Regions from separate parts of the [Enterobacter] lignolyticus SCF1 genome, predicted to be linked through region 2. Evidence: predicted binding sites of a transcription regulator. Region 2 holds the regulator's gene; the other holds the start of a gene.
The links. The regulator CRP, encoded in region 2, controls carbon source genes, mostly activating them, when cyclic AMP is high. The targets are predictions, from matches to a motif close to ATGTGANNNNNNTCACAT.
Positions count from the first base shown of each region.

Region 1: a site for CRP is predicted at 2,998-3,015, ahead of msrB (peptide-methionine (R)-S-oxide reductase MsrB). Genes of this name have one in related genera too.

Region 1 is NC_014618.1:2,765,454-2,770,636, reverse strand. It holds gene ENTCL_RS13030 (MipA/OmpV family protein) at 8-754, shown strand; gene ENTCL_RS13025 (D-hexose-6-phosphate mutarotase) at 836-1,720, opposite strand; gene gapA (glyceraldehyde-3-phosphate dehydrogenase) at 1,796-2,791, opposite strand; gene msrB (peptide-methionine (R)-S-oxide reductase MsrB) at 3,126-3,539, shown strand; gene ENTCL_RS13010 (YeaC family protein) at 3,582-3,860, shown strand; gene pncA (bifunctional nicotinamidase/pyrazinamidase) at 3,922-4,563, opposite strand; gene ansA (asparaginase) at 4,573-5,183, opposite strand, start outside.
Region 2 is NC_014618.1:403,764-408,946, reverse strand. It holds gene ENTCL_RS01870 (hydrolase) at 1-425, shown strand, start outside; gene ENTCL_RS01865 (YheU family protein) at 422-640, shown strand; gene ENTCL_RS01860 (phosphoribulokinase) at 680-1,549, shown strand; gene ENTCL_RS01855 (OsmC family protein) at 1,617-2,021, opposite strand; gene crp (cAMP-activated global transcriptional regulator CRP) at 2,328-2,960, shown strand; gene ENTCL_RS01845 (YccS/YhfK family putative transporter) at 3,014-5,095, shown strand; gene argD (bifunctional acetylornithine/succinyldiaminopimelate transaminase) at 5,082-5,183, opposite strand, start outside.

The DNA of each region.
Region 1 (5,183 bases), 2.4 Mb from region 2:
ATGCATTGTGATTAAATTTAAACTCTTAACCCTGGGCGTGCTGATTGCTGCAGCGTCTTCTGCGGCGCAGGCTGAGGGGAAATTGACGCTGGGGGCAGGCGTAGGGGTCGTTGAGAATCCCTATAAGCAATATGACGCAGATGTTTATCCGGTACCGGTCATCAGCTATGAAGGCGATAGCTTCTGGTTCCACGGCCTGGGCGGCGGCTACTACCTGTGGAACGACAGGGCGGATAAACTCTCTATTACCGCCTACTGGTCTCCGCTGTATTTCAAACCCAAGGACAGCGATAACAGCCAGCTGCGCGCGCTGGATCGTCGTAAGACCACCCTGATGGCGGGTCTTTCATATGTGCACAACACGCCGTATGGCTTCCTGCGCACCACGCTTGCCGGCGATACGCTGGGCAACAGCAACGGTATCGTCTGGGATACCGCCTGGCTGTACCGCTACATCAACGGCGGTCTGACCCTGACGCCGGGGATCGGCGTGGAGTGGAACAGCGACAACCAGAACCAGTACTACTACGGCGTGTCGAAGAGTGAAGCGAAGCGCAGCGGTCTGCGCAGCTACGATCCGGACAACAGCTGGAACCCGTACCTGGAGCTGGCGGCCAACTACCGTTTTGCCGGTGACTGGAGCGTGTACGGCATCGCCCGCTATACCCGTCTGTCGGGCGAAATAACCGACAGCCCGATGGTGGATAAAAGCTGGTCCGGCGTTCTGTCGACCGGGATAACCTATAGCTTCTGACGATGCACCATAATGGTGCCTGGCAGGGATCAAAACAGGGCGTTTCGCCCTGTTTTGCTTTGCGGCGGTGCAGCGTGGGGATTAACGCTTCACGACGCGGATAGTCTGCGCCAGGCGAGACGGCTTCTCTTCAGCGGCTTTTTGCGGCACGCTCACGCAGGCCGTTTCCACGCACACAAAGGTTTTATAGCCGTCGTCCGGCATGTCGCCCATGCTGATGGACAGCGCCGGGCCCGGGTTCCAGCCCACCACGTTGCTGTGATGGCGGTGCACGACCTCAATGTTGCGCTTCAGCGCACCGTCATGGATCACGCTGCAGGCTTCCGGGTTCAGATAGACGCGGTCGGTACGATCCGGGAAGGTCTGCACGCCGTCGCTAAGCAGGCCTTCTTTGCCGCCGTCCACTTTATCAATGAAGCGATCGCCAAAACCGCTGACCTTCACCGCGGCGATATCGCCGACGTGAAAGTAGGTGTGCAGCGCGGCGGTGGTTTCAAACTCGCCGTGGGCTTCCAGCTCAATCTCGCAGGTTTTACCCAGCTTGAAGCGGGCATACAGGGTGAAATCATGCGGCCAGAGGGCGCGGGTGTCATCGTTCGCCTGGAGTTCAAAAGTCAGCACCGCGCCGTTATCATCTTCGTTGTGCGCTTTCAGCCGCCACTGCTGATTACGGGCAAAACCGTGCGCGGGCAAACCCTGCTGCGCGGCCGGGCCAAACCATGGCCAGCAGATAGGCACCCCGCCACGAATGGCGGCGCCTTTTTTGAAAGAGGTCGCATCGCTCAGCCACAGCGCTTCTTCTTCACCCTCTGGTTTCCAGGAGAGCAGGTGAGCGCCATTCAGCGCTACGGAGGCTTTTACGCGCGGGTGGTCAACGACAATCACGTCAGCGCCGTCAATCTGGCGACGGGAGAGTACAGGGGTAAGTTGTTCGACTACCGGAAGAGCAAAAATTTTATTAATCATCAACGCAATCCTCTGTCTTAACGCAATAAAAAAGGCGACCGAAGTCGCCTTTTTGAATCAGATGCTCATCTCAACTTATTTGGAGATGTGAGCGATCAGGTCCAGAACTTTGTTGGAGTAGCCGGTTTCGTTGTCGTACCAGGATACCAGTTTCACGAAGTTGTCGTTCAGTGCGATACCTGCTTTAGCATCGAACACGGAAGTGCAAACTTCGCCGTTGAAATCGGTAGATACAACGTCGTCTTCGGTGTAACCCAGAACGCCTTTCATTGCGCCTTCAGAAGCCGCTTTGATTGCTTTCTTGATTTCTTCGTAAGACGCTGCTTTCTGCAGACGAACGGTCAGGTCAACAACGGATACGTTCGGAGTCGGAACGCGGAACGCCATACCGGTCAGTTTGCCGTTCAGTTCCGGCAGTACTTTACCTACAGCTTTAGCTGCGCCGGTAGAGGACGGGATGATGTTCTGAGCTGCGCCGCGGCCGCCGCGCCAGTCTTTGTGAGACGGGCCGTCAACGGTTTTCTGAGTTGCGGTGGTCGCGTGAACGGTAGTCATCAGGCCTTCGATGATGCCGAAGTTGTCGTTGATAACTTTTGCCAGCGGCGCCAGGCAGTTGGTGGTGCAGGATGCGTTGGAAACGATATCCTGGCCTGCGTAAGTTTCGAAGTTAGCGCCGCGTACGAACATCGGGGTGTCGTCTTTGGACGGGCCAGTCAGAACAACTTTTTTCGCGCCAGCGGTGATGTGCTTACGAGCGGTTTCGTCGGTCAGGAAGATACCGGTAGCTTCAGCAACAACGTCAACACCGATTTCGTTCCACTTCAGGTTAGCCGGATCTTTCTCAGCAGTAACGCGGATGGTTTTGCCGTTAACAACCAGGTGGCCGTCTTTCACTTCAACGGTGCCGTCGAAACGACCGTGAGTTGAGTCGTACTTCAGCATGTACGCCATGTATTCAGCGTCTAACAGATCGTTGATACCAACGATTTCGATGTCAGAACGTTTCTGAGCAGCACGGAAAACAATACGGCCGATACGGCCAAAACCGTTGATACCTACTTTGATAGTCATATATTCCACCAGCTATTTGTTAGTGAATAAAAGGTTGCCTGTAAAATTACAAAAACCTTACGCAGCGTCAAGCGGAATCGTGTCAATCATTGCGACAAATCAATCCTGTGCATAACCTTTGCGCGACTGACTCGCCTCACTCATCCTTTGGGCCGCATTCCATATGGGGCCTGCGTGCGGCATTTTAAAGGCCATTAGCGTTAAAAATGTGATTTACATCACAATTGCCAGGCCGCCTTTTCGCAACGACTAAGTTTAGAACAAAAGTTCGCACTTCATTGTTAATGTTTTGTTAGAATCGGCTACGTAGCCCTTTACCGCGAGATGTGAGCACATGGCGAACAAATTTTCCCCGGAAACGCTGAAAGAAACCCTCAGCGAAATGCAGTTTTACGTGACGCAGAATCACGGCACTGAACCCCCGTTTACCGGCCGCTTGCTGCATAACAAGCGCGACGGCGTTTACCACTGCCTGGTGTGCGATGCCGCGCTGTTTAACTCCCAGAGCAAATTCGACTCAGGCTGCGGCTGGCCTAGCTTTTACGAGCCCGTCAGCGACACGGCGATCCGCTATCTTAACGACTACTCGCACGGCATGCAGCGCATCGAAATTCGCTGCGGCAGCTGCGATGCGCACCTTGGTCACGTGTTCCCGGACGGCCCTCAGCCGACCGGCGAGCGCTACTGCGTCAACTCGGCTTCCCTGAGCTTCGCCGACGACGACAATGGCGATCGGACTAAGGGTTGAAAAAACGATTCAGCAAATTATTCCTGAGGAACGCAGCGAAACATGGAAATCGAACAGCTTATTGAGAGCATGACCCCGGAGGTTTATCAGCGCCTGGTGACCGCCGTCGAGTTAGGTAAATGGCCGGACGGCGTTGCGCTGACGCCGGAGCAAAAAGAGAACAGCCTGCAGCTGGTGATGCTGTGGCAGGCGCGCTACAACACCGACGCCCAGCACATGACGATCGACACCCAGGGGCAGATGGTGATGAAGAGCAAACAGCAGCTGAAGGAAGATTTTGGCATCGCCCCCAAACCGATCGCGACGCTGAAAATGCAGTAACGCGGTTCGCCGGGCGACGCTGAGGCCCGCCCGGAGAGATTCCGGGCGGAGGAGGGCGTGCTTACGCCTGGCTTTCCCGCCAGTCGTCCAGCGTATACAGCGTTGCGCCGGCGGCGGCCATGTCCATAAACGCCTGAGCGCTGTCCTGCGGCTGGAGGTTCACGCCGCGGCAGCCGTCGGTAATGACGTTGACCGCATAGCCCAGCTGCAGGGCATCCAGCACGCTGAACTTCACGCAGTAGTCGGTAGCGAGACCTAACACGATCAGCGTGTCAATCTGGCGCGCGCGCAGCCAGTCGTTAAGCCGGGTTTCCTGGCGATGGCCGTTGTCGAAAAAGGCGCTGTAGCTGTCGATATTCACCGATTCGCCCTTATGAAACACCTCGACGATCGCCTGCTGGTTCAGCAACGGATGCAGCTGTGCGCCCTCGCCGTGCTGGACGCAGTGATCCGGCCAGAAGGTCTGCGCCAGGCCGTCGAGCTGCCCCTGCGAAAAGGGGGCGGCCTGATGCTGGCTGGCGAAGCTGCCGTGGTTGGCCGGGTGCCAGTCCTGGCTGGCGATAACCGGGATTTGCCGCGCCTGGCACCAGGCGATCAGCGTATTGGCGACCTCTACCGTGCTGTCGCCCTCCGGAACGGCGAGGGCGCCGCCGGCGCAGAAATCATTCTGGATATCCACCAGTAACAGCGCGTGTTTGCTCATCGTCTCTCCTCAGTCGTCCGGCGTCAGCTCGCCGCGCAGGTTTTGCTGCATCGCGGTGCGCACCGCATCGGCGTCGAGGCCCTGGCTTAACAGATAGTGCAGCTTGGTCAGCGTCGCCTCAACGGTCATGTCGAAACCGCTGATCACTCCCGCATGCGCCAGCGCGTTGCCGGTGGCGTAGCCGCCCATGTTCACTTTACCGGACATGCACTGCGTCAGGTTCACTACCACAATACCGCGCAGGCTCGCCTGGGCAAGCTCATTGAGAAACTCGCCGTTTTGCGGCGCGTTGCCGACGCCGTACGAGCGCAAGATCAGCGCCTTCACCGGCTGGCGCAGAAAGTTGCGCACCACCTCGGCGGAAATGCCCGGGTAGATGGTCACCACGCCGATAGGCTGCGGGGTGATTGGATGGACAATCACGTCGCCGCTGCCGTGCGGCGCGGGCGGCGTGCCAAGGCGGCGGATGTGGATCCCGGCCTCCAGCAGCGGCGGCAGGTTCGGCGAGGCGAACGCGTCGAAGCCGTCGGCGTGCGCTTTGGTGGTGCGGTTGCCGCGGTAGAGGCGGTTGTTGAAAAACAGCGTGACTTCATTGACCGGATAGTTTGCCGCCACGTACA
Region 2 (5,183 bases):
ACCAGCGCTATCTGCTGAATCTGCTCAAAGCGAACGCCTCGCGCAAGCTCAAAGCGTATCCCGGCACGCTGCCCGTCGATCTTAAACAGCTCAAGAGCGTGCGCCGCATCCGCGACTTCGACGATCTGATCACCGCGAAAATCCACGGCTTTGCCGATGCGATAGACTACTATCGCCAGTGCAGCGCAATGCCGGTGCTGAGCCAGATAACCCATCCGACGCTGATTATCCACGCGAAGGACGATCCGTTTATGGATCATCACTCCATTCCCGCTCAGGAAGAATTGCCAGCGAATATTCAGTATCAGCTGACGGAGCATGGCGGTCACGTAGGCTTTGTCGGCGGCACCCCGCGGCGCCCGCAGATGTGGCTGGAACAACGCATTCCGGACTGGCTGACGCGCTGGTTAGGAGCCGCGCCATGATCATTCCCTGGCAGGAACTCGATCCGCAGACGCTGGATAATCTGATTGAAAGCTTTGTCTTGCGTGAAGGCACCGATTATGGTGAACATGAACGAACGCTTGAAGACAAGGTCGCCGACGTCAAACAACAGCTACAACGCGGGGAAGCCGTACTGGTGTGGTCAGAACTGCACGAGACGGTCAATATTATGCCCCGCACCCAGTTTCGCGGCTGACTATACTAAAACAATTGCTTATTCAGGGAGTTGTTCGACATGTCAGCCAAACATCCGGTGATCGCCGTAACCGGCTCCAGCGGCGCAGGAACCACCACAACCAGCCTCGCCTTTCGTAAAATCTTTGCCCAACTGAACCTCCGCGCGGCGGAAGTGGAAGGCGACAGCTTTCACCGCTACACCCGTCCGGAGATGGACATGGCCATCCGTAAGGCGCGCGATTTAGGCCGTCATATCAGCTACTTCGGTCCGGATGCTAATGATTTTGGCCTGCTGGAGCAGACCTTTACCACCTACGGGCAAACGGGGAGCGGCCAGTCGCGCAAATACCTGCACACCTACGATGAAGCGGTACCCTGGGACCAGGTGCCGGGAACCTTTACCCCCTGGCAACCGCTGCCGGAGCCTACCGACGTGCTGTTCTACGAAGGGCTGCACGGCGGCGTCGTGACGCCGCAGCACGATGTGGCGCGCCATGTGGACCTGCTGGTCGGCGTGGTGCCCATCGTCAACCTGGAGTGGATCCAAAAGCTCATTCGCGATACCAGCGAGCGCGGCCACTCCCGCGAAGCGGTGATGGATTCGGTAGTGCGCTCAATGGAAGACTACATCAACTTTATCACGCCGCAGTTTTCGCGCACCCATATCAACTTCCAGCGCGTGCCGACGGTCGATACCTCGAACCCGTTCGCCGCCAAAGGCATCCCCTCGCTGGATGAGAGCTTCGTGGTGATTCATTTCCGCAATCTGGAAGACATTGACTTCCCATGGCTGCTGGCCATGCTGCAGGGCTCATTCATTTCACATATGAATACGCTGGTGGTGCCGGGCGGCAAGATGGGGCTGGCAATGGAGCTTATCATGACGCCGCTGGTGCAGCGGCTGATGGAAGGGAAGCGGATCGCCTGATCATAGTCCCTCTCCCGGTCAGGAGAGGGTCAGGATGAGGGCATCAACGCGCACGATGCCCCCTCCATTACGCCTCAATCACTTCGTATGAATGCGTGATATTCACCGCTTTCTCCAGCATTAACGCCACCGAGCAGTATTTTTCCGCCGAAAGATCCACCGCGCGCGATACGGCCGCATCCTTAAGCGCTTTGCCTGTCACGATGAAGTGCAGGTTGATGTGGGTAAACAGGCGCGGCGCCTCTTCGCGGCGCTCGGAAGTCAGCTTCACTTCGCAGTCGGTCACGTCGTTGCGCCCTTTTTGCAGAATCGACACCACGTCAATAGCGCTACAGCCGCCTGCCGCCATCAGCACGACTTCCATCGGGCTTGGCGCTTTATCACCGGAGTTGCCATCCATCAGGATCTGGTGGCCGGAAGCTGACTCACCCAGAAAGGTTAAACCTTCGACCCACTTCACTCGCGCTTGCATATTCGTTAACTCCTGGTTGCATTTTTTCTGACAGATTACGCGTACATAACATTTCTCGCAACGGAAGGCGACCTGCGTCATGCTGAAGCGAGACACCAGGAGACATGCGGCGAAAGCTATGCTAAAACAGTCGGGATGCTACAGTAATACATTGAAGTACTGCATGTATGCAGAGGACATCTCAATTACAGGCTGCATCAAAATCCGACAGCCGACTTCCCAGGTACAGGGAAGGATACGATTGCAAAGCCAGTGGCAATCTCATTGCTGCCGCTGGAGAAAGCTTATAACAGAGGATAACCGCGCATGGTGCTTGGCAAACCGCAAACAGACCCGACTCTTGAATGGTTCTTGTCTCATTGCCACATTCATAAGTACCCATCGAAGAGCACGCTGATTCACCAGGGTGAAAAAGCAGAAACGCTGTATTACATCGTGAAAGGCTCCGTTGCAGTACTCATCAAGGATGAAGAAGGGAAAGAGATGATCCTCTCTTACCTGAACCAGGGCGATTTCATCGGTGAATTAGGCCTGTTTGAAGAAGGTCAAGAGCGTAGTGCCTGGGTACGTGCTAAAACTGCATGTGAAGTGGCTGAAATTTCATACAAAAAATTCCGTCAGCTGATCCAGGTTAACCCGGATATTCTGATGCGCCTCTCTTCTCAGATGGCTCGTCGCCTGCAGGTGACCTCTGAAAAAGTCGGCAACCTCGCCTTCCTGGACGTTACGGGTCGTATCGCGCAAACCCTGCTGAACCTGGCGAAACAGCCGGACGCCATGACGCACCCGGACGGTATGCAGATCAAAATCACCCGTCAGGAAATTGGTCAAATCGTGGGCTGTTCTCGCGAAACGGTAGGCCGTATCCTGAAAATGCTCGAAGATCAGAACCTGATCTCCGCCCACGGTAAAACCATCGTGGTTTACGGTACCCGCTAAGTCCACCACACGGCGTATTGCCCCCGCAACACGCCGTTTTTGTCTTTATACTCATGTGGCGCCGACTGATTTATCACCCCGAAGTTAACTACGCATTGCGGCAGACGCTGGTGCTCTGCCTGCCGGTTGCCGTCGGCCTGTTCCTGGGCTACCTGAACTACGGTCTGCTGTTTTCCCTGGTCCCCGCCTGCTGCAACGTCGCCGGCCTCGACACGCCCCATAAGCGCTTTTTCAAGCGCCTGATTATCGGCGGCTCGCTGTTTGCCGGCTGCAGCCTGGCGGTACAGCTGCTGCTGGCGCAGGACGTTCCTTTGCCGCTGATCCTCACCGGGCTTGCCATGACGCTCGGCGTCACCGCCGAGCTCAGCAGCCTGCACGCGCGCCTGCTCCCGGCCTCGCTCATCGCCGCCATCTTTACGCTCAGCCTTGCGGGCAATATGCCGGTGTGGGAGCCGCTGTTGATCTACGCCTGCGGCACCCTCTGGTACGGCGTATTTAACTGGTTCTGGTTCACCCTGTGGCGCGAGCAGCCGCTAAGAGAATCCCTCAGCCTGCTCTACCGCCAGCTTGCCGACTACTGCGAAGCCAAATACAGCCTGCTGACCCAGCATACCGACCCGTCGACCGCGCTGCCGCCGCTGCTGAACCGCCAGCAAAAGGCGGTTGACCTGATCACCCAGTGCTACCAGCAGCTGCACATGCTCGCGGCCAATAAGAACAGCGAATATAAGCGCCTGCTGCGCGCTTTTCAGATGGCGATGGATCTGCAGGAGCATATCTCCGTCAGCCTGCACCTGCCGGAAGAGGTGCAGAAGCTGGTCGAACGCAGCCACGCCGAAGCGGTGATCCGCTGGAACGCGCAGACGGTCGCCGCGCGCCTGCGGGTAATGGCTGACGATATCCTCTACCACCGCTTCCCGCAGCGCTTTTCAATGGACAAACAAATAGGCGCGCTGGAAAAAATCGCCCGCCAGCATCCGGATAACCCGGTCGGGCAGTTCTGCGCCTGGCACTTCAGCCGGATCGCGCGCGTTTTGCGCCTCCAGCGGCCGCTGTACCCGCGCAATCTTATGGCGGATAAAGAGCGTCGCCTGCCGCTGATCCCTGCGCTCAGAAGCTATCTGTCGCTTAAATCACCGGCCTTTCGCAACGCCGCGCGCATCAGCGTGATGCTGAGCGTCGCCAGCCTGATGGGGGTGGCGCTGCATCTGCCGAAGCCGTACTGGATAATGATGACGGTGCTGTTTGTGACGCAAAACGGCTATAGCGCGACCCGGGTCAGAATCTTTCACCGGGCGGCGGGAACGCTGGTCGGACTGGTTATCGCCGCCGGGGCTCTGCATTTCCACGTGCCGGAAGGCTACACTCTGGCGGCGATGCTGCTCATTACGCTCATCAGCTACCTGACGATTCGGAAAAACTACGGTTGGGCGATGGTCGGTTTTACCGTCACGGCGGTGTACACGCTGCAGCTGCTGACCCTCAACGGCGAGCAGTTTATCGTCGCCCGCTTTATCGATACGGTAATAGGCTGTCTGATAGCGCTTGGCGGGATGGTCTGGCTCTGGCCGCAGTGGCAGAGCGGCCTGCTGCGCAAAAACGCCCACGACGCGCTGGAGGCCGACCAGGACGCGATGCGTCTGATCCTGAGCGATGACCCGCAGGCGCCGACGCTCGCCTACCAGCGTATGCGGGTCAATCAGGCTCACAACGCGCTGTTTAACTCGCTCAACCAGGCCATGCAGGAGCCCGGCTTCAATTCGCACTATCTGGCGGATATGAAGCTGTGGGTGACCCACAGCCAGTTTATCGTCGAACATATCAACGCCATGACCACGCTGGCGCGCGAGCATAATATGCTGACGCCGGATCTGGCCGAGCGCTACCTGCAGTCGTGCGAAATCGCTCTGCAGCGCTGCCAGCAGCGCCTTGAGTATGACGAGCCCGGCGGCAGTAACGATGCCAACATCATGGAGTCGCCTGAAATGCTGTCCCATGGTCCGTTAAGCACCATGGAGCAGCACCTGCAGCGCGTGCTTGGCCACCTCAGCACCATGCACACCATTTCGTCGGTGGCCTGGCGCCAGCGCCCGCGTCATGGGATCTGGCTGCGCACCCGGCTTAGCGAGCGCTAACCACCGCGCCGACCGCACGGGCAAAGCGCGCCATCCCTTCATCGATGTCCGCGCTTTCCACCACCAGCGACGGCGCAAAGCGCATTAC